4 regions of the Streptomyces sp. NPDC028298 genome follow, and region 4 is predicted to be linked to each of the others. Evidence: riboswitches for the same ligand, from Rfam matches in the RefSeq annotation. Region 4 holds a riboswitch; each other region holds the start of a gene.
The links. A riboswitch is a leader RNA that binds a small molecule or an ion and turns the genes downstream of it on or off. The one in region 4 is predicted to bind cobalamin.
Positions count from the first base shown of each region.

Region 1: it holds a riboswitch for cobalamin, as region 4 does, so the genes downstream of both, ACZ4TO_RS37570 (ribonucleoside-diphosphate reductase subunit alpha) here and ACZ4TO_RS06425 ((2Fe-2S) ferredoxin domain-containing protein) in region 4, are expected to answer to the same signal.
Region 2: it holds a riboswitch for cobalamin, as region 4 does, so the genes downstream of both, ACZ4TO_RS08885 (cobalamin biosynthesis protein) here and ACZ4TO_RS06425 ((2Fe-2S) ferredoxin domain-containing protein) in region 4, are expected to answer to the same signal.
Region 3: it holds a riboswitch for cobalamin, as region 4 does, so the genes downstream of both, ACZ4TO_RS17875 (CbtB domain-containing protein) here and ACZ4TO_RS06425 ((2Fe-2S) ferredoxin domain-containing protein) in region 4, are expected to answer to the same signal.

Region 1 is NZ_JBVHTL010000011.1:267,601-271,788, reverse strand. Features, by position in the region: gene ACZ4TO_RS37575 (ribonucleotide-diphosphate reductase subunit beta) at 1-63, opposite strand, end outside; gene ACZ4TO_RS37570 (ribonucleoside-diphosphate reductase subunit alpha) at 63-2,444, opposite strand; cobalamin riboswitch at 2,577-2,725, opposite strand; gene ACZ4TO_RS37565 (GNAT family N-acetyltransferase) at 2,778-3,296, opposite strand; gene mctP (monocarboxylate uptake permease MctP) at 3,411-4,188, opposite strand, start outside.
Region 2 is NZ_JBVHTL010000002.1:65,986-70,173, forward strand. Features, by position in the region: gene ACZ4TO_RS08875 (inorganic phosphate transporter) at 421-1,662, shown strand; gene ACZ4TO_RS08880 (hypothetical protein) at 1,683-1,901, shown strand; cobalamin riboswitch at 2,036-2,176, shown strand; gene ACZ4TO_RS08885 (cobalamin biosynthesis protein) at 2,284-3,255, shown strand; gene ACZ4TO_RS08890 (cobyric acid synthase) at 3,252-4,188, shown strand, end outside.
Region 3 is NZ_JBVHTL010000003.1:614,257-618,444, forward strand. Features, by position in the region: gene ACZ4TO_RS17855 (PadR family transcriptional regulator) at 46-609, opposite strand; gene ACZ4TO_RS17860 (nuclear transport factor 2 family protein) at 692-1,084, shown strand; gene ACZ4TO_RS17865 (four-helix bundle copper-binding protein) at 1,136-1,510, shown strand; gene ACZ4TO_RS17870 (histidine phosphatase family protein) at 1,580-2,164, opposite strand; cobalamin riboswitch at 2,385-2,524, shown strand; gene ACZ4TO_RS17875 (CbtB domain-containing protein) at 2,562-2,783, shown strand; gene ACZ4TO_RS17880 (acyl-CoA dehydrogenase family protein) at 3,050-4,188, shown strand, end outside.
Region 4 is NZ_JBVHTL010000001.1:1,453,617-1,457,804, forward strand. Features, by position in the region: gene ACZ4TO_RS06420 (tachylectin-related carbohydrate-binding protein) at 1-1,178, opposite strand, end outside; gene ACZ4TO_RS06425 ((2Fe-2S) ferredoxin domain-containing protein) at 1,442-1,816, opposite strand; cobalamin riboswitch at 1,885-2,060, opposite strand; gene ACZ4TO_RS06430 (3-oxoacyl-ACP reductase family protein) at 2,178-2,909, shown strand; gene alc (allantoicase) at 3,034-4,158, opposite strand.

The DNA of each region.
Region 1 (4,188 bases), on a different contig from region 4:
GCGCATGGGACGCAGGGTGAGTTCGAAGCCCGGGTCGAGCAGGTTCTTCTCGGTTGAGCTCATTACTGGCAGGCCTCGCAGGACTCGGGGTTCTCAAGGGAGCAGGCGACGGCGTCGGGGTCGGCCGCCTGCTGGACGGGGATCGTGGTCTCGGGCCGCGCCTGGGCCTGGGCCGCGCGGGCGATGCGCGTCGCGGGCCGGGACCGCAGGTAGTACGTCGTCTTCAGGCCCGACTTCCAGGCGTAGGAGTACATCGAGGAGAGCTTGCCGATGGTCGGCGTCTCCAGGAACAGGTTCAGCGACTGGGCCTGGTCCAGGAACGGGGTCCGGGCCGCCGCCATGTCGATCAGGCCGCGCTGCGGGATCTCCCACGCCGTGCGGTACAGGTCGCGGACGTCCTGCGGGACCCAGGTGAAGCCCTGCACCGAGCCGCTGGACTCGCGCAGCGCCTCACGGGTCTGCGCGTCCCACACGCCGAGCTTCTTCAGCTCGTCCACCAGATAGGAGTTGACCTGGAGGAACTCGCCGGAGAGCGTCTCGCGCTTGAACAGGTTCGACACCTGCGGCTCGATGCACTCGTACACGCCCGCGATCGAGGCGATGGTGGCGGTCGGAGCGATGGCGAGCAGCAGCGAGTTGCGCATGCCGACCTCCGCGATCCGCTGCCGCAGGGCCGCCCAGCGCTCCGGCCAGTTCAGCTCGACGTCGAAGTGGTCCGGGTGCAGCACGCCGCGGGCGGTACGGGTCTTCTCCCAGGCCGGGAGCGGTCCGTTGCGCTCGGCGAGGTCCGCGGAGGCCTCGTACGAGGCGAGCATGATCCGCTCGGCGATCCGGGTGGACAGCGCGCGGGCCTCGGGCGAGTCGAACGGGATCCGCAGCTTGAAGAAGACGTCCTGCAGGCCCATCGCGCCGAGACCGACCGGACGCCACTTGGCGTTGGAGCGGCCCGCCTGCTCGGTGGGGTAGAAGTTGATGTCCACCACGCGGTCGAGGAAGGTCACCGCGGTGCGCACGGTCTCGTCGAGCCGCTCCCAGTCGATGTCCCCGCCGGTCACGAACGCGCCGAGGTTGACCGAGCCCAGGTTGCAGACCGCCGTCTCCCCGTCGTCCGTGACCTCCAGGATCTCGGTGCACAGGTTCGAGGAGTGGACCGTGTGGCCCGGCTCCGCCGTCTGGTTGGCGGTCCGGTTGGCGGCGTCCTTGAAGGTCATCCAGCCGTTGCCGGTCTGCGCGAGGGTGCGCATCATGCGGCCGTAGAGGTCGCGGGCCGGGATGGTCTTCCGGGCGAGCCCGGCCTCCTCGGCCTTGCGGTAGGCCGCGTCGAACTCGTCGCCCCACAGGTCGACCAGTTCCGGCACGTCGGCGGGGGAGAACAGCGACCAGACGCCGTCCTCGTTCACCCGGCGCATGAACTCGTCCGGGATCCAGTGCGCGAGGTTCAGGTTGTGCGTACGCCGGGCGTCCTCACCGGTGTTGTCGCGCAGCTCCAGGAACTCCTCGATGTCGGAGTGCCAGGTCTCCAGGTAGACCGCCGCCGCGCCCTTGCGCCGGCCGCCCTGGTTCACCGCGGCGACCGAGGCGTCGAGCGTCTTCAGGAACGGGACGATGCCGTTGGAGTGCCCGTTGGTGCCGCGGATCAGCGAACCGCGGCTGCGGATGCGGGAGTAGGACAGTCCGATGCCGCCCGCGTGCTTCGACAGCCGCGCCACCTGGTGGTAGCGGTCGTAGATGGAGTCCAGCTCGTCCAGCGGCGAGTCGAGGAGGTAGCAGGACGACATCTGGGGGTGCCGCGTACCGGAGTTGAAGAGCGTGGGGGAGGAGGGGAGGTAGTCGAGGCGGCTCATGAGCCGGTAGAGCGCGGCGACCTCCTCCACGGAGCGGACGGTGTCGTCCTCCGCGAGACCGGAGGCCACCCGCAGCATGAAGTGCTGGGGCCTCTCGACGACCTTGCGGGTGATCGGGTGCCGGAGCAGATAGCGGCTGTGCAGCGTGCGCAGCCCGAAGTAGCCGAACCGGTCGTCGCCCTCGGCGTCGATCAGCGCGTCGAGGCGGTCCGTGTGCAGCCGCACGAACGCGGCCGTACGGTCGGCGATCAGGCCCTCGTGGTGGCCGACGGCGACCGACTCGGAGAAGGTGGTGACGCCCTGGGAGGCGGCCTCGGCGGCGATGGTGATCGCGAGCAGCCGGGCGGCCAGCCGGGAGTAGGCGGGGTCCTCGGAGATGAGACCCGCGGCCGCCTCGGTGGCCAGTTCGCGCAGCTCGGCCTCGTCGGCGCGGGCGGACCGGCCGCGCAGCGCCGCCGCGGCGACCCGGCCGGGGTCGGCGTCGGGGAGGTCGGCGGTCAGATCCGTCAGGGTCCGCAGCAGCGCGGTCCCGGGACCGTCGGTCTCCACCGGGGCCTGCTGCGCGGTCACTGAAGCCGGATCGGCTGGCGCGATGGTCACGTGGGGCTCTCCTCGCTCGGCACGGGGCCTTACGGGGGGCACGGGGCACACGGGAGCGCTTTCGGGCAGCAGCGCTCCGCGTCCACCGGCCCATTCCGCGAGGCCCGGACGTCGTCGGCACCCGGGCCGGTCGGCCGGGGCGCGCTGTCGGCAGGTCCTCGGACTGACGCGAGTACGGGCACACGCAGACGCGAACACGCACAAGTACACCGTTGCGGGACAGTTCCGGATTCGCACCGGATTCCCCTGCGGCGACAGCGACCATGAGCATACATCTTGTGCCGGGCTTCGGGACTACCCCCACATGTTGTGTCCGCTCGATGTCCGAGAGCGCTACGGAGCGTGCTGGAGCGTCAACTCGTAAGTGAGCAGCCGGATGTCGTCGAGCTCCGGGAAGGGGTTCCAGTCGCGCTCCGGAGTGCGGGTGAAGCCGATGCGCTCGTAGAGCCGGTGGGCGCTGTGCATCGTGCGCTGGGTGGACAGCACGAGGCGCGCGCAGCCCTCCAGGGCCCGTGCCCGCGCCACGCAGGCGCGCACGAGGGCCTCGCCCGCGCCCCGGCCGCGCGCCTCCCGCGCGACCGCCAGCATCCGGATCTCGGCCTCCCCCTCGTGCGCCGAGTCGGCCATGGGGCTGCCGTCCGCCGCGAACGTCACACTGCCGAGCACCCGGTCCCCCTCGGCGGCCACCAGCACCTCGGCGACGGCCGCGCGCCCCGCGACGTCCCGCAGCCTCGTGAGGTACGCGTCGCTCTCCCCGAAGTCGAGCAGCCCGTCCCCGAGATAGGCCCGGGCCGCGATCTCACCGATGACGGGGTACTCCTCGGGCCGCGCCGGGCGGATGACGATGTCCATGCGGGCGAGTGTGCCCGACCGGCACGGCGACGGGCCGCCGGTTTTTCACCGGCGGCCCGTCGTTCACGACTCTCCCGGCACCGGCCGGTGGGCCGGTGCCGTCCCCGAGCTCGCCTAGTGGCTCGCGTCCGCCGTGGCCGGCGGGAGTTCCGTCTCGACGCCCGGATCGCCGGAGTCGGCCGTGTAGTCCCCGGGCGAGGTCTCGTCCACGCCCTCCGGGGCCTTGAGCGCCCTGAGGACGAAGGTCAGGACGACGGCCACGGCCACGTTCAGGACGAACGCCGTCAGACCGATGTAGCCGATCTCCCCGATGCCGGGGATCTCCTTCGAGCTGCCGCCGAAGTGTTTCTGCGTCGGGGAGGCCACGCCGTAGGCGGCGATCGTGCCGTAGAGCATCCCGACCGCCCAGCCGCCCAGCAGCGCCCAGCGGTGGAACCAGCGGGTGAACAGACCGCCGACCAGCGACGGGAAGGTCTGCAGGATCCAGATGCCGCCCAGCAACTGGAAGTTGATCGCGACGGTCTTGTCCATGGTCAGGACGAAGACCAGCGCGCCCACCTTCACCAGCAGCGAGACCAGCTTGGAGACCCGGGTCTCCTGGCGCGGGGTCGCGGCCGGGTTGATGAAGTCCTTGTAGATGTTGCGGGTGAAGAGATTCGCGGCAGCGATCGACATGATGGCCGCCGGGACGAGCGCGCCGATGCCGATGGCGGCGAAGGCGACGCCCGCGAACCAGTCGGGGAACATGTTCTCGAAGAGCTGGGGGATGGCGAGCTGGCCGTTGGTGACCTTCACGCCCGCCGCGATCGCCATGAACCCGAGCAGGGCGAGCAGGCCCAGCATCAGCGAGTACAGCGGCAGGATCGTGGTGTTGCGGCGGATCACCTCCCGG
Region 2 (4,188 bases), on a different contig from region 4:
AGCCCACGGTTGTATGTGATTTGAGTCACATCATGTCGTCGGATCGCAGACGTCGCGCCGGTCGGACATTTGCCGCGGATCACACCCCGTGGTCGACCCGCTACGACCCCGCACCGGCCCGGAGGACCCTCACCGGGCGACCCCTTCGAGCCGTCCAGGGGTGTGATGACGGCTACAGCCTGGGCGTGACGGGGATCTCGTCATCTAAACCCCCCTCAGTTCGAGCCGCGAACCCGAGGCGCGGACCCCAAGCGGAGCACGGAATTCCGAATCCGTTCGAACCTGCCGAACCGTTCCTCCACACAAGCGGAATGGGGATCCACCGTTCAGGACACCACCCGGTCCGGCCCAGTTCATCTTCCGTTCACCCAGGTTGCCTACGGTCCACCTGCCACTGACGTCCAACAGAAGCCTGGGTAAATGGAACACATCACGCTCCTCCTCGGAATCGTGATCGTCACCGCTCTCGTGTTCGATTTCACGAACGGTTTCCACGACACCGCCAACGCGATGGCCACCACCATCTCGACCGGCGCACTCAAGCCCAAGGTCGCGGTGGCCATGTCCGCCGCCCTCAACCTTGTCGGCGCCTTCCTCTCCGTCGAGGTCGCCAACACGATCTCCAAGGGCCTCGTCGACGAGACAGGCATCCGGCCAGAGGTGATCTTCGCCGCGCTCGTCGGCGCGATCCTCTGGAATCTGGTGACGTGGCTCGTCGGACTCCCGTCCAGCTCCTCGCACGCCCTCATGGGCGGCCTGGTCGGCGCCACCATCGCCTCCGCCGGTACCGGCGCCGTGCACGGTGACGTCCTGGTCGGCAAGGTGCTTCTGCCCGCCGTCGCCGCCCCGATCGTCGCCGGTCTGGCCGCCATGCTCGCGACCCGGCTGTCGTACAAGCTGAGCGGTGGCGCCGACACCAAGGCCACCAAGAAGGGCTACCGCGCCGGCCAGATCGCCTCCGCGGGCCTGGTCTCGCTGGCCCACGGCACCAACGACGCGCAGAAGACGATGGGCATCATCACCCTGGCCCTGGTCGCCGGTGGCGCCGTCGCTCCCGACTCCGACCCGCCGGTCTGGGTCATCCTCTCCGCCGGTCTCGCCATCGCGCTCGGCACCTACCTCGGCGGCTGGCGCATCATCCGCACGATGGGCCGGGGCCTGACCGACCTTCAGCCGCAGCAGGGCTTCGCCGCCCAGACCAGCGCGGCGACGGTCATCCTGGCCTCCTCGCACATCGGCTTCTCCCTCTCCACCACGCACTCGGTCTCCGGTTCCGTGATGGGCGCCGGTCTCGGCCGCAAGGGCGGTGTGGTCCGCTGGTCCACCGCCACCCGCATGGTCGTGGCCTGGGTCCTCACGCTGCCCGCCGCCGCCCTGGTCGGCGCGCTCGCCGAATGGGTGACCGGTTTCGGCGCCTGGGGCACCACGCTGGTCGCGGTCTTCCTGGTCGGTTCCAGCTTCGCGATCTGGCGCCGCTCGCGCCGCGAGGTCGTCGACCACAACAACGTGAACGACACCGAGGAGCCCGCCGGTGTGGTGACGCAGGCCATCGCCGCGGTCACCCCGCCCCCGGCCGGCACCGTGGCCGAAGGCCTCACGGCCACCATCCCGGCTCCGGCCGAGCCCACGGCGAACCCGTCGGCGCCGTCCCGAGTGGCCTGAGAACCGAAGGAAGAAACAGCATGAGCATCGACTGGTCAGCCCTCGGATCCGTGTTCGGGGTCAGCCTCGGAGTGACCGTGGCCCTCGTCGCCCTCTTCACCCTCGGCGTCGCCGGCCTCTCCAAGAAGGAGTCCGCCCAGGGCGGTTCCGCGGTCGCGGCGGCCACCGGCGCGTACGTCTGCTTCGCGGCCTGCGCCGCGGCGGTGGCGTACGGCATCTCCCTGATCATCACCAAGTAGCCCGGCGACGGCCCGGAACCGGGCCGAGCCGAGCGGTACCGCGCGTGGGGTGCGGGACGGATCACCGTCCCGCACCCCACGCGTATGTGGGCCTGCGCACACTGTCCCTCCGCAGGTCAACAGCCAGTTGACGGCCGTTCTCGCCCCGTGGTGGACTGCCGGAGCCAAGTACGGCGGCATGAGAGGAAGCCGGTGCGAATCCGGCGCGGTCCCGCCACTGTCATCGGGGAAGAAACTCCCCGGGAGCCAGGAACTCTCACCGCCGGTCTCGTCGAACCAGGGCGTGGACACCCTGAGTGAGGACATATCGCCATGCGCGGCTGCCCGTTGCCCGTTTCGCTGAGTACGAGGGTTCCGCTCCACCCCACGGCCGGCTGACCCCGTGCGTGCCGATCGCGTCTTCGCGTACGGCGCCGCCGCAGGCCTTCTCGGCGACCTGTTGCTCGGCGATCCCCGCCGAGGGCATCCGGTCGCCGCTTTCGGGCGGGCCGCCGCGACCGTCGAACGGACACTGTGGCGCGACCACCGCGGGTGGGGCGCGCTGCACACGGCCGTCTGCGTCGGCGGCGCCACCGGACTGGCCGCGCTGGCGAGTCGTACCGTACGCCGCTCCCCCGCCGCCTCCGTCGCCCTGACCGCCGCCGCCACCTGGGCCGTCGTCGGAGGCACCTCACTCGGCCGCGAGGCGCGGACGATCGGCGGCGCGCTCGCGGCCGGTGACCTCGGCGCGGCCCGGGAGCGGCTGCCGCACCTGTGCGGACGCGATCCGCAGGCGCTGGACGCCGACGGCGTCGCGCGCGCGGTCGTCGAGTCCGTCGCCGAGAACACCTCCGACGCCGTCGTGGGCGCCCTGGTCTGGGGGGCCGTCGGTGGTGTGCCCGGACTCGTCGCCTTCCGCGCCGTGAACACGCTCGACGCCATGGTCGGACACAGTTCCCCCCGCCACCGGCGCTACGGCTGGGCCTCCGCCCGGCTCGACGACCTGGCCGGCTGGCCGGGAGCCCGGCTGACCGCCGTCCTCGCGGCCGTGGCCGGACCCGACCCGCGCGGAGCCCTGCGGGCCTGGCGCGCGGACGCCCGCAAGCATCCGAGCCCCAACGCCGGGCCCGTGGAGGCCTCGTTCGCGGGCACGCTCGGCGTGCGGCTCGGCGGCACCCTCTCGTACGGCGGACGGGTCGAGCACCGGCCCGTGCTCAACGGCGCGGGGCGCGCCGTCCACGTCCACGACATCGAACGGGCCGTACGGCTCTCCCGGCGCGTCGGCTGGCTCGCGCTCGGCGTGAGCGCCGCCGGGCGGGTTCTGCTCACCGGGGCCGGACGGGTTCCGTTCACCAGGAAGGGGCGCACCGCATGAGCGGCGGACTGCTGATCGCCGGGACCACCTCGGACGCGGGCAAGAGCGTCGTGACCGCCGGGATCTGCCGGTGGCTGGCGCGCCAGGGTGTCAAGGTCGCGCCCTTCAAGGCCCAGAACATGTCGCTGAACTCGTTCGTGACGCGCGAGGGCGCCGAGATCGGGCGGGCGCAGGCCATGCAGGCGCAGGCCGCCCGTGTGGAGCCGACCGCGCTGATGAATCCGGTGCTGCTGAAACCGGGCAGCGACCGCAGCAGTCAGGTCGTCCTGATGGGCAGGCCGGTCGGCGAGATGAGCGCCCGCGGCTTCTTCGGGACGACAGGGTCCGCGACGGGCCCCGCGCCGGGCGCCGCGGCGCCCGGGGACCGGCTGCGCGGGGGGCGCCAGGAAGCACTCCTCGCCACCGTCCTCGACTGTCTGACGCAGTTGCGGGGCACGTATGACGCGGTGATCTGTGAAGGGGCCGGCAGCCCGGCCGAGATCAATCTGCGGCGCACCGACATCGTGAACATGGGGGTGGCGCGGAACGCGGGGCTTCCCGTGCTCGTCGTCGGCGACATCGACCGGGGCGGGGTGTTCGCCTCGTTCTTCGGGACCGTCGCGCTGCTGTCGCCCGAGGACCAGGCGCTCGTCGCCGGATTCCTCGTCAACAAGTTCCGCGGTGACGTGAGCCTGCTGGAGCCGGGGCTCGACATGCTGCACGGCCTGACCGGGCGGCGCACCTACGGCGTGCTGCCCTTCCAGCACGGGCTCGGCATCGACGAGGAGGACGGGCTGCGGGTCTCGCTGCGCGGCGCCGTCCGCGAGTCCGCCGTCGCCGCCCCCGTCGGCGAGGACGTCCTGCGGGTCGCCGTCTGCGCGATCCCGCTGATGTCCAACTTCACCGACGTGGACGCGCTGGCCGCCGAACCCGGCGTCGTCGTGCGGTTCGTGG
Region 3 (4,188 bases), on a different contig from region 4:
GTGATCGACTTGGGTCAAGACCAGGTTGGTGCGAACAGGGCGCCTTCAGCGGGCCCGCGTCGCCCGCTGTTCCAGGATCCTCAGCGCCCGCTCCGCCCAGTCGATGATCGCCTGCTCGAAGGCGCGCCCTCCCAGGAGTGTGAGATACGGGCCCACGCGCTCCGCCTCGGCCAGGTACGCGTCCTCGGTGCGCCCGTCGAGCAGGCGGGCGCCGATCCGTTCGTAGTGCGCCAGTTTGGCGCGCGACCACTCCAGCCGTTCGGCGATCGCCGCGCGGACGGCGTCGGCGTCCCCCATGTCGAGGGCGTACACCTTGACCATCAGCTCGTCGCGGATCGCGGTCGGCTTCGCGGGTGCCGAGGTGAAGGAAGCGAGCGCTTCGAGGCCGGTCGTGGTCAGCGAGAAGAGCCGCTTGTTGGGCCGGCGCTCCTGCTGGACGACCCGGGCCTCGATCAGCCCCTCGGACTCCATCCGGTCGAGTTCCCGGTAGAGCTGCTGCGGGGTCGCCATCCAGAAGTTGGCCACCGAGGCGTCGAAGCCCTTGGCCAGGTCGTACCCCGACGCCTCACCCTCCAGGAGCGAGGCCAGTACCGCGTTGCGCAATGCCATCCGGCAAGGCTAGACGCCCCGCACTCACAGGACTAATCTTATCCACACCTAATCAACTAATTGAGTATGAGAGGCGGGCGCAATGAACTCCTTCCGCAAGGCCGTGGAGGCCGGAGACCTCGACGCGGTCGAGGAGCTGCTGGCCGACGACGTCGTGTTCACCAGCCCCGTCGCCTTCAAGCCGTACCCGGGCAAGCCGATCACCGCCGCCATCCTGCGGGGCGTCTGGCGTGTCTTCAGCGACTTCCGCTACGTCCGTGAGATCGCCGGTGCCGACGGCCGCGACCACGCGCTCGTCTTCACGGCCAAGGTGGGCGACAAGGAGATCAACGGCTGCGACTTCCTGCACTTCGACGAGGAGGGCCGCATCGACGAATTCACCGTGATGGTCCGCCCGTTGTCGGCGGCGCAGGCTCTCTCCGAGGCCATGGGGGCTCAGTTCGAGCAGATCTCCCGGGAGGCGGCCGGCGCCTGAGCGCGTGGCCTCGCGCTGTTTGAACCGACTCCCTCCGGCTACCCGCCTGTTGTGACGACGACGCCATCACAGCAGGAGCTCTTCCGGTACCTGGAGGACCGCTTCGAGTGCGCCCGGGCCTGCGCCGAATGCGCCAGGACCTCCACGCTGCGCGCGAGCCTCATGGATCCCGACGGGCCCAAGCAGCAGGAGGCCGCGCGGCGGTCGGGCATCCTGTGCGCGGAGGTCTGCGAGGCGACCTGCCATGTGCTGTCCCGTCATCCGGGGCTCAGCGACCGGGAGCTCCGCGCCCGGCTGGAGTGGTGCCGGGACGTCTGCCTGGAGTGCGCCGAAGCCTTCGACGCGTGTCCGGGGTCGGAGGCCGCCGCGCGGAAATGCCGCGAATGCGCGCGCTCCTGCACGGACTTCATCGCCACGTTACGGTGAGGCCTCGCGGGCCCACGTCGGGCGGCCCCGGATCGTCGCCCGGAGCAGCGCAGACCCGGCCCACCCGGATCAGGCAGGCCCGACGAGCGGGCGTCCGGCGCGGAGGTTCCAGCGTCCGGCGCGCCCGCTCAACTCCGTCACGGTGAGCGGCGGCACGTCCACACGCCAGAACGCATGCTCCGGCGCCCCCAACACCCGTACCACCAGCGCCCGTACGACCTCGGGCTCCACCACGGCGACGGTGCGGCCGTCGAAACCGGCCGCCGTGTCCAGGCGTTCCGTCACCCGGTCGCAGAACGCCACCACAGACTCGCCGTCGTGCGGCGCCGCCGTCGGATCGGCGAGCCAGCGTGCCACCGCCTCCGGCTCCTTCGCGCTCACCTCGGTCAGCGTCGCCCCGCGCCAGCGGCCCACGTCGAGCGGGGCCAACTCCGGTGTCTCGGCGGCGCCTTCGAGTCCGAGTGCCTCGGCGGTCTGCCGGCATCGCGCGGTGGGGGAGACCCACAGGCGTCCGCCCGCCGGAACGGCGCCCGCGTCGGCGGCCGCGCGTGCCGCCCGCAGGCCCGAGGCGTCCACCGGACTCCCGTCGTCGAAGCGGGCCTCGCGCAGCGCCTCGCTGATCGCCGCGGAGATCAAGATCACTCGGCTGGTCATGCCTTCACTCTCATGTGTCGCGGGCTCGGACCGTGTGCCATGGTCCAGCCCGCTCCGTCCGTCGTGTGGTGCGGATCGTGCGGCGTACCCGTGGACAGAGGCGGAATCCCCGGGCCCATCAGGCACGTTACTGTCCCACCGTCATGCTCCACGAACCGCAGGGCGCACGGAGCGCCGGGGTGTGCGCCCTTGGCCGGGCCGACTGCTTCGCGGTACGGTCACATGGATATTGACGACGGTTCGACGGAAGCCCGGTGGAAATCCGGCACGGTCGCGCCACTGTAAGCCCGGCACATGTCACTCCGGCCAGGGGTGACAGACGCGGGCAAGTCAGACCCGTGGCTGTCGTCCTGTGCACCACCGAGACGGGACGCGAGTTCCCCAGGAGGTTCTGCCCATGGCGCAGTCCGTCGTCCAGCCGACCGCCACGCCCACCGCCGTTCCCGCCAAGCTGCCGATCGGCGCGATCGTCCCCTGGGCGGCGTTCTTCGGCATCCTCATGCTGGTCCTGCTCTACTTCGTCGGTGCCGAACAGGGCGCCACCTCCCTCGTCTCCGGCGAGAACGTCCACGAGTGGGTCCACGACGCCCGGCACCTGCTCGGGTTCCCCTGCCACTGACGGCGACAGGGGACGTACGAGCCACGCTGTTGCGCGAGGGCCGGGAAACCGGCCCGCACGAGGGGGCGGTGCCCGGGAGACCGGACACCGCCCCCTCGTGCGCACCCCGCAGCCACACCCGCATCCCACGCCTCGCCCCGACGCCTGCACCCCACACCCTCGGCAGGTCATCTCCCCGTAGCCGTCCGCGTCATCGGCATTCCCAATTTCTGGAACACGTTCTACGGTGTGCGCCGTCAGGTCGGGCTCGGGGAGCAGGAGGCGCCGTGCATCTCGAATACACGCCGGAGCAGCAGCGGTTGCGGACCGAACTTCGTCTCTACTTCGCCGAGTTGGTGCCGGACAACGCCTACGCCCGCTACGGCGATCCCGCGGCGCAGAAGCGCTTCTACCGCGAGACGATCCGACGCCTCGGCACCGACGGCTGGCTCGGGGTCGGCTGGCCCAAGGAGTACGGCGGGCGGGGCCTGAGCCCGATGGAGCAGTTCATCTTCTTCGACGAGGCCGCCCAGGCCGGGGTGCCGTTGCCACTGATGGCGCTCAACACGGTGGGGCCGACGATCATGCGGTTCGGAACGGAGGAGCAGAAGTCGTACTTCCTGCCGAAGATCCTGGCCGGTGAGATCGACTTCGCGATCGGCTACAGCGAGCCCGGTGCCGGGACCGACCTGGCCGCGCTCCGGACCCGGGCCGTGCGGGAGGGCGACGAGGAGAGCGGCCACTACACGGTCGACGGCCAGAAGATCTGGACGACCAACGGCGACACGGCCGACTGGGTGTGGCTCGCGGTCCGCACCGACCCGGACGCCCCGCCGCACAAGGGCATCACCATGCTCCTCGTCCCGACCTCCGACCCCGGCTACTCCTGCACCCTGATCAACACGCTCGCCTCGCACGACACCACGGCCAGCTACTACGAGAACATCCGCGTCCCCGCCACGCGCCGGGTCGGCGAGGAGAACAAGGGCTGGCGGCTGATCACCAACCAGCTCAACCACGAGCGCGTCACCCTCGCGGCACACGGCACCATGGCCATCCGCGCCCTGCACGACGTCCAGCGCTGGGCGATGGAGACCAAGCTCGCCGACGGCCGCCGCGTCGTCGACCTCCCGTGGGTGCGCCGCCTCCTCGCGCGCACGCACACCCGGCTGGACGCCATGAAACTCCTCAACTGGCGCATGGTGAACGCCGTCCAGGAGGGCACGCTCACCCCGCAGGACGCCTCCGCCGTCAAGGTGTACGGCTCCGAGGCGCGCCGGGACGCGTACGCCTGGCTGATGGAGATCGTGGCGGCTCCCGGTGTCCTCAAGGAGGGCTCGGCCGGCGCCGTCCTGCACGGCGAACTCGAACGCGGCTACCGCTCGGCCGTGATCTTCACCTTCGGCGGCGGCAACAACGAGATCCA
Region 4 (4,188 bases):
TCGGAGTAGTAGTAGAAGGTGCCCGCGTCCTGGTTCTTCCAGCCCGCGAAGATGACGGCGTGCTCGGAGTAGTCGTTCAGCGCGTCGCCGGGCAGGAGGGCGGTCTTGCTGATCTGCGTGCTCGCGCTGGGCAGCGTCTCGGTCGTCAGCGAGGTGGTGAGGTGCCAGGCCATGGAGACGAAGCCGGAGCAGTCGGTGCGGTAGGAGTGGTCGCCGTCGACGTCCACGGCGGAGGCGCCCTGGTCGTACTGGACGTTGCGGTTGTACCAGTTCTTGGCCCGGTCCATGACCTCGCTGCGGTAGATGGTGCCGCCCTGGACGGACTTCGGCGGCGCCGCCGGCACGTAGGCGCAGTTGTTGGCGTAGGCCGACAGCAGGCTCTGGGTCCAGCCGGAGGCGTCCACCGGGTCGTCGGAGTGGTACGTGATGTCGCCGCCGTCACCGTCGGTCGGGTCGGCGTCGGAGTACCAGTACATGCCGCCGTTGGTGCGGCCGTAGTAGAGGCCGCCGCCCGGCGAGGAGAGCGAGTCGACCGCCGACCAGCCGCTCGCCTTGAGGACGGAGAGGTCCCAGTCGTCCACTCCGTTGATCTTGTAGCTGAGCAGCCGGCCGTCGGCGGTCGAGGCGACGATGCGGTCGTCGCCCGCGGCGGCGAGCGTCTTGAGGACGAAGCCGGTGTCGATCACGACGTGCTGGCCTATGTGCTCCGAGCCCGCCGGCTTGGGCTGGGAGACGACGTACTGGTGGAGCTGGCCGTCGACGGTCCCGTAGAGGTGGCCGGCTCCGTCGTAGACCATCTTGTCGAAGGTCCAGCCGCCGTCCCAGATCTTGACGACTCCCGCGACCCCGAGGGAGGTGTTGTTGGTCTGGATGTCGACGCGGTAGAGGTCGCCGGTGGTCGACGTGACCAGGACCGTGTTGAAGTTGAGCGTCGCCATCGCCTTGGGCGTGAAGCCGAGGTTCGGGCCGATGAGCGTCTTGACGCGGTTGCCGGTGTCCGGCGCGATCTGCGTGTACGTCAGCCGGCCGTCCGAGAGCGTGCCGTACATCGACACGTCCCCGGAGCAGGACGCGACGGCGTGTGCTGCGCCGGCGGTGGTGGCCACCATGCCGAGGGACATCGCGCCGACGGCGGCGACGGCTGCGGTGGTACGGCGGACGGCGTGGCTGAACTTCATGATCTCTCCTGCGGCGTGGAAGTCGTACGGGCGAAGGCACGTCACCGACCGCCCGGCTGCCCTGCAGGTGCAGCCGTGGAGGTCGTCCCGGGCGGGTCGCCCGGTGGCAAGAACTACTTTCGCCGCAGGTCAGGCGGGGTGGAAGAGAGATCGACTGGACGCAAACGGCCTTGGCCCGTTGCGTCCTGACACGGCGTCAAAATGCCCCGGGGCGTCGCATTCGGCGCCCCGGGGCGGGTCGGCCGGCCCCTGCGTGCGCGGGCTCAGGAGTCGGCCGGGCGCCCCGGCGGGGTGAAGGTGTACAGGTCGAGGATGTCCGGCGGCGGAGCGACGCCCGGACCGCCGGCGCGTACCCAGGTCACGATGTCCTCGGTCGCTTCGGGGTCGTTGACGAGTCCGAGCCAGACGGGCCGCGCGCCGGCCGCCCGGCCCGCCGCGGACGGCTGTACGACGACGACGTTGGCCTGGTCGCACACGTCGAGGCACTCGGAGACGCGCACCGGTACCTCGGCGCGCAGCCGCGCGGTCTGTGCGGCGTGGTCCACCCCGGTCACCTTGGGACTGCCGCAGCAGCAGTCCCGGCACACGACGACCCGGCACGGCACGGGTCCGCGCACCGCCGCGGACTCCCCCGACATCTCTTCCGCCGGCGTCTCGGGCACAGCGCACCACTCCCCTCCCGGGGAGATCCGCCCCGGTGTCGATCGAGGAGGCGACCGCGTGAGTCTCCTGGCTCCCGGATCCCCGAACGCTCCGCCTTCCCACCCCGGTCGGGGCAGTGGCATGCCGGAGCGCGCTCACCGGTCACAGTGGCGGGACCGCGCCGGATTCACACCGGCTTCCTCGTTCCGCCGTCGCCTTATGTCGCCGGTCATCATGTCATCCGCCGATGTCGGTGTCCGTTCGCCGCCAGCGTCCCGCGGCCGCGGCGGCTGGGATGGGTTCATGACTTCTCAGACCCTTCAGACCCTTCAGACCTCTCAGACCTCTCAGCGAGACATGGACGGCAAGGTGGCCCTCGTGACCGGCGGGAGCCGGGGCATCGGGGCCGCGACGGCATTGCGGCTGGCCCGCGAGGGCGCGGACGTGGCCATCACCTATGTGAGCGGCAAGGAGGCCGCGGAGGACGTCGTACGGGGTGTCGAGGCGCTCGGGCGCAGGGGGTTGGCCCTGCGCGCGGACGCCTCCGACGCTGCGGAGTCCGGCGCGGTCGCGGACCGGGTCGTCGCGGAGTTCGGGCGGCTCGACGTCCTCGTCAACAACGCGGGGGTGGGGGTCCTGGGTCCGCTGGAGTCCCTGACCCCGGCGGACGTCGACCGGGTGCTCGACGTGAACGTCCGGGGCGTCTTCCTGGCCTCCCGGTCGGCCGCGCCGCATCTCGGGGACGGCGGGCGGATCGTCACGATCGGCAGTTGCATGGCCAAGCGCGTGCCCGGTCCGGGAGGGACGCTCTACGCGATGAGCAAGTCCGCGCTGGTCGGCCTGACCAAGGCGCTGGCGCGGGAGCTCGGCGGCCGCGGGATCACCGCCAACATCGTCCATCCCGGTCCCGTCGACACCGACATGAACCCGGCGGACGGCCCGTACGCGCCGGGCCAGAGCGCGCTGACCGCCGTGGGCCGCTTCGGCACCGCCGACGAGGTCGCGTCGATCGTCGCGTACCTGGCGGGGAGCGAGGCGGGATACGTCACGGGGGCGGAGTTCGCGGTGGACGGCGGACACGCGGCATGACGAGCGGGGATCCGGCCGGGGGCGGCCCCGGCGTGCGGTGAGCCCGCTCCTCCGGAAGGGGGAGCCCCTTCCGGAGGAGCGGAGTCCCCCGTGGTGTGCCCGGCTGCGGACCGAACCGGGCCGCTCAGCCGCCCAGTTCCTGGTGGCGTGCCGTCAGGCGGGACGCGCCCTCCTCCGTCAGGGAGCCGAAGAGGCGCAGGCGGGAGATGCCCCCGTCCGGGAAGATGTCCACGCGCGCGTGCGTGGCGACGGCGGGTGCGGCGAGGGAGAAGCGGTGGTTGGTGTCGGGCTGGAGGCGGGTGCGGGGCAGGATCTCGGTCCACTCCCCCGCGTCCGGGCCATCGCCGTCGCGCACCGAGACCGAGGCCCAGCCGGCGCTGTTGCCCTTCAGATACGCCGTGTCGATCTCGAAGGCGCGGATCTCGGACCGGGCGACGAGCCGGTAGCGGATCCAGTCGTTGCCGTCGTCGCGTCGCCTGCGGGTCTCCCAGCCGTCGTCCATCTTGCGCGAACGGCCGGGCTGGATGGTGTTGGTGGCGGGTGAGTAGAAGAGGTCGGAGGCGTCCTCGACCTGTCCGCCGTTCTCCAGGGCGACCACGTCGAACGTGCCGAGGGCGGACAGCCAGCGCGGGTCGGGCACGACCTCGCCGTACACGCGCAGCCGGGCGATGCCGCCGTCGGGGTGCTGGTTGACCCGCAGGTGGGTGAAGCGCTGTTCGACGGAGACGGTGAATCCGTTGGCCGCGTGACCGCCGACCGGCGTGCGCGGTACCAGAGTCGTCCACTTCACCTCGTCCGCCAGGAGTTCCTCGGGGGAGGGCGAACCGGGCACGGAGGCGCCCTCGACCGACACCGCCTGCGGATAGTTGCCGCGGAAGTGGGCGGTGTCGACGACGATCCCGCGGATCACCCCGGGGGCACCGAGCCGTACCAGGGCCCAGTCGTGGTCCTCGGCGGTCGGCCACGGGTGCTCGGCGGAGGCGCCACGGCGCCGCCGGGTCTCCCAGCCGTCCATGACCTTGCCCTTGTGGCCGAAGTGCTCGGGGTCGAACTCGGCGGCCCCGGCGACGAGAAGGTTCTCGCGCTGGGCGAAGAACTCGTCGTTGGCGGCGACGACGCCCGCGCCGAGCTGCCGGTCCGCCAGGTTGGCGTACCGGGTGAAGGGGAAGTCGGTGGTGCGGTAGTCCGCGTACGGGTCACCGCCTCCGTAGGGGTTCGCGTCTCCGGTGAAGCTCTGGGTCGCCGTCACGGTGATCAGGGGTTCCTTTCGCGAGTCGGC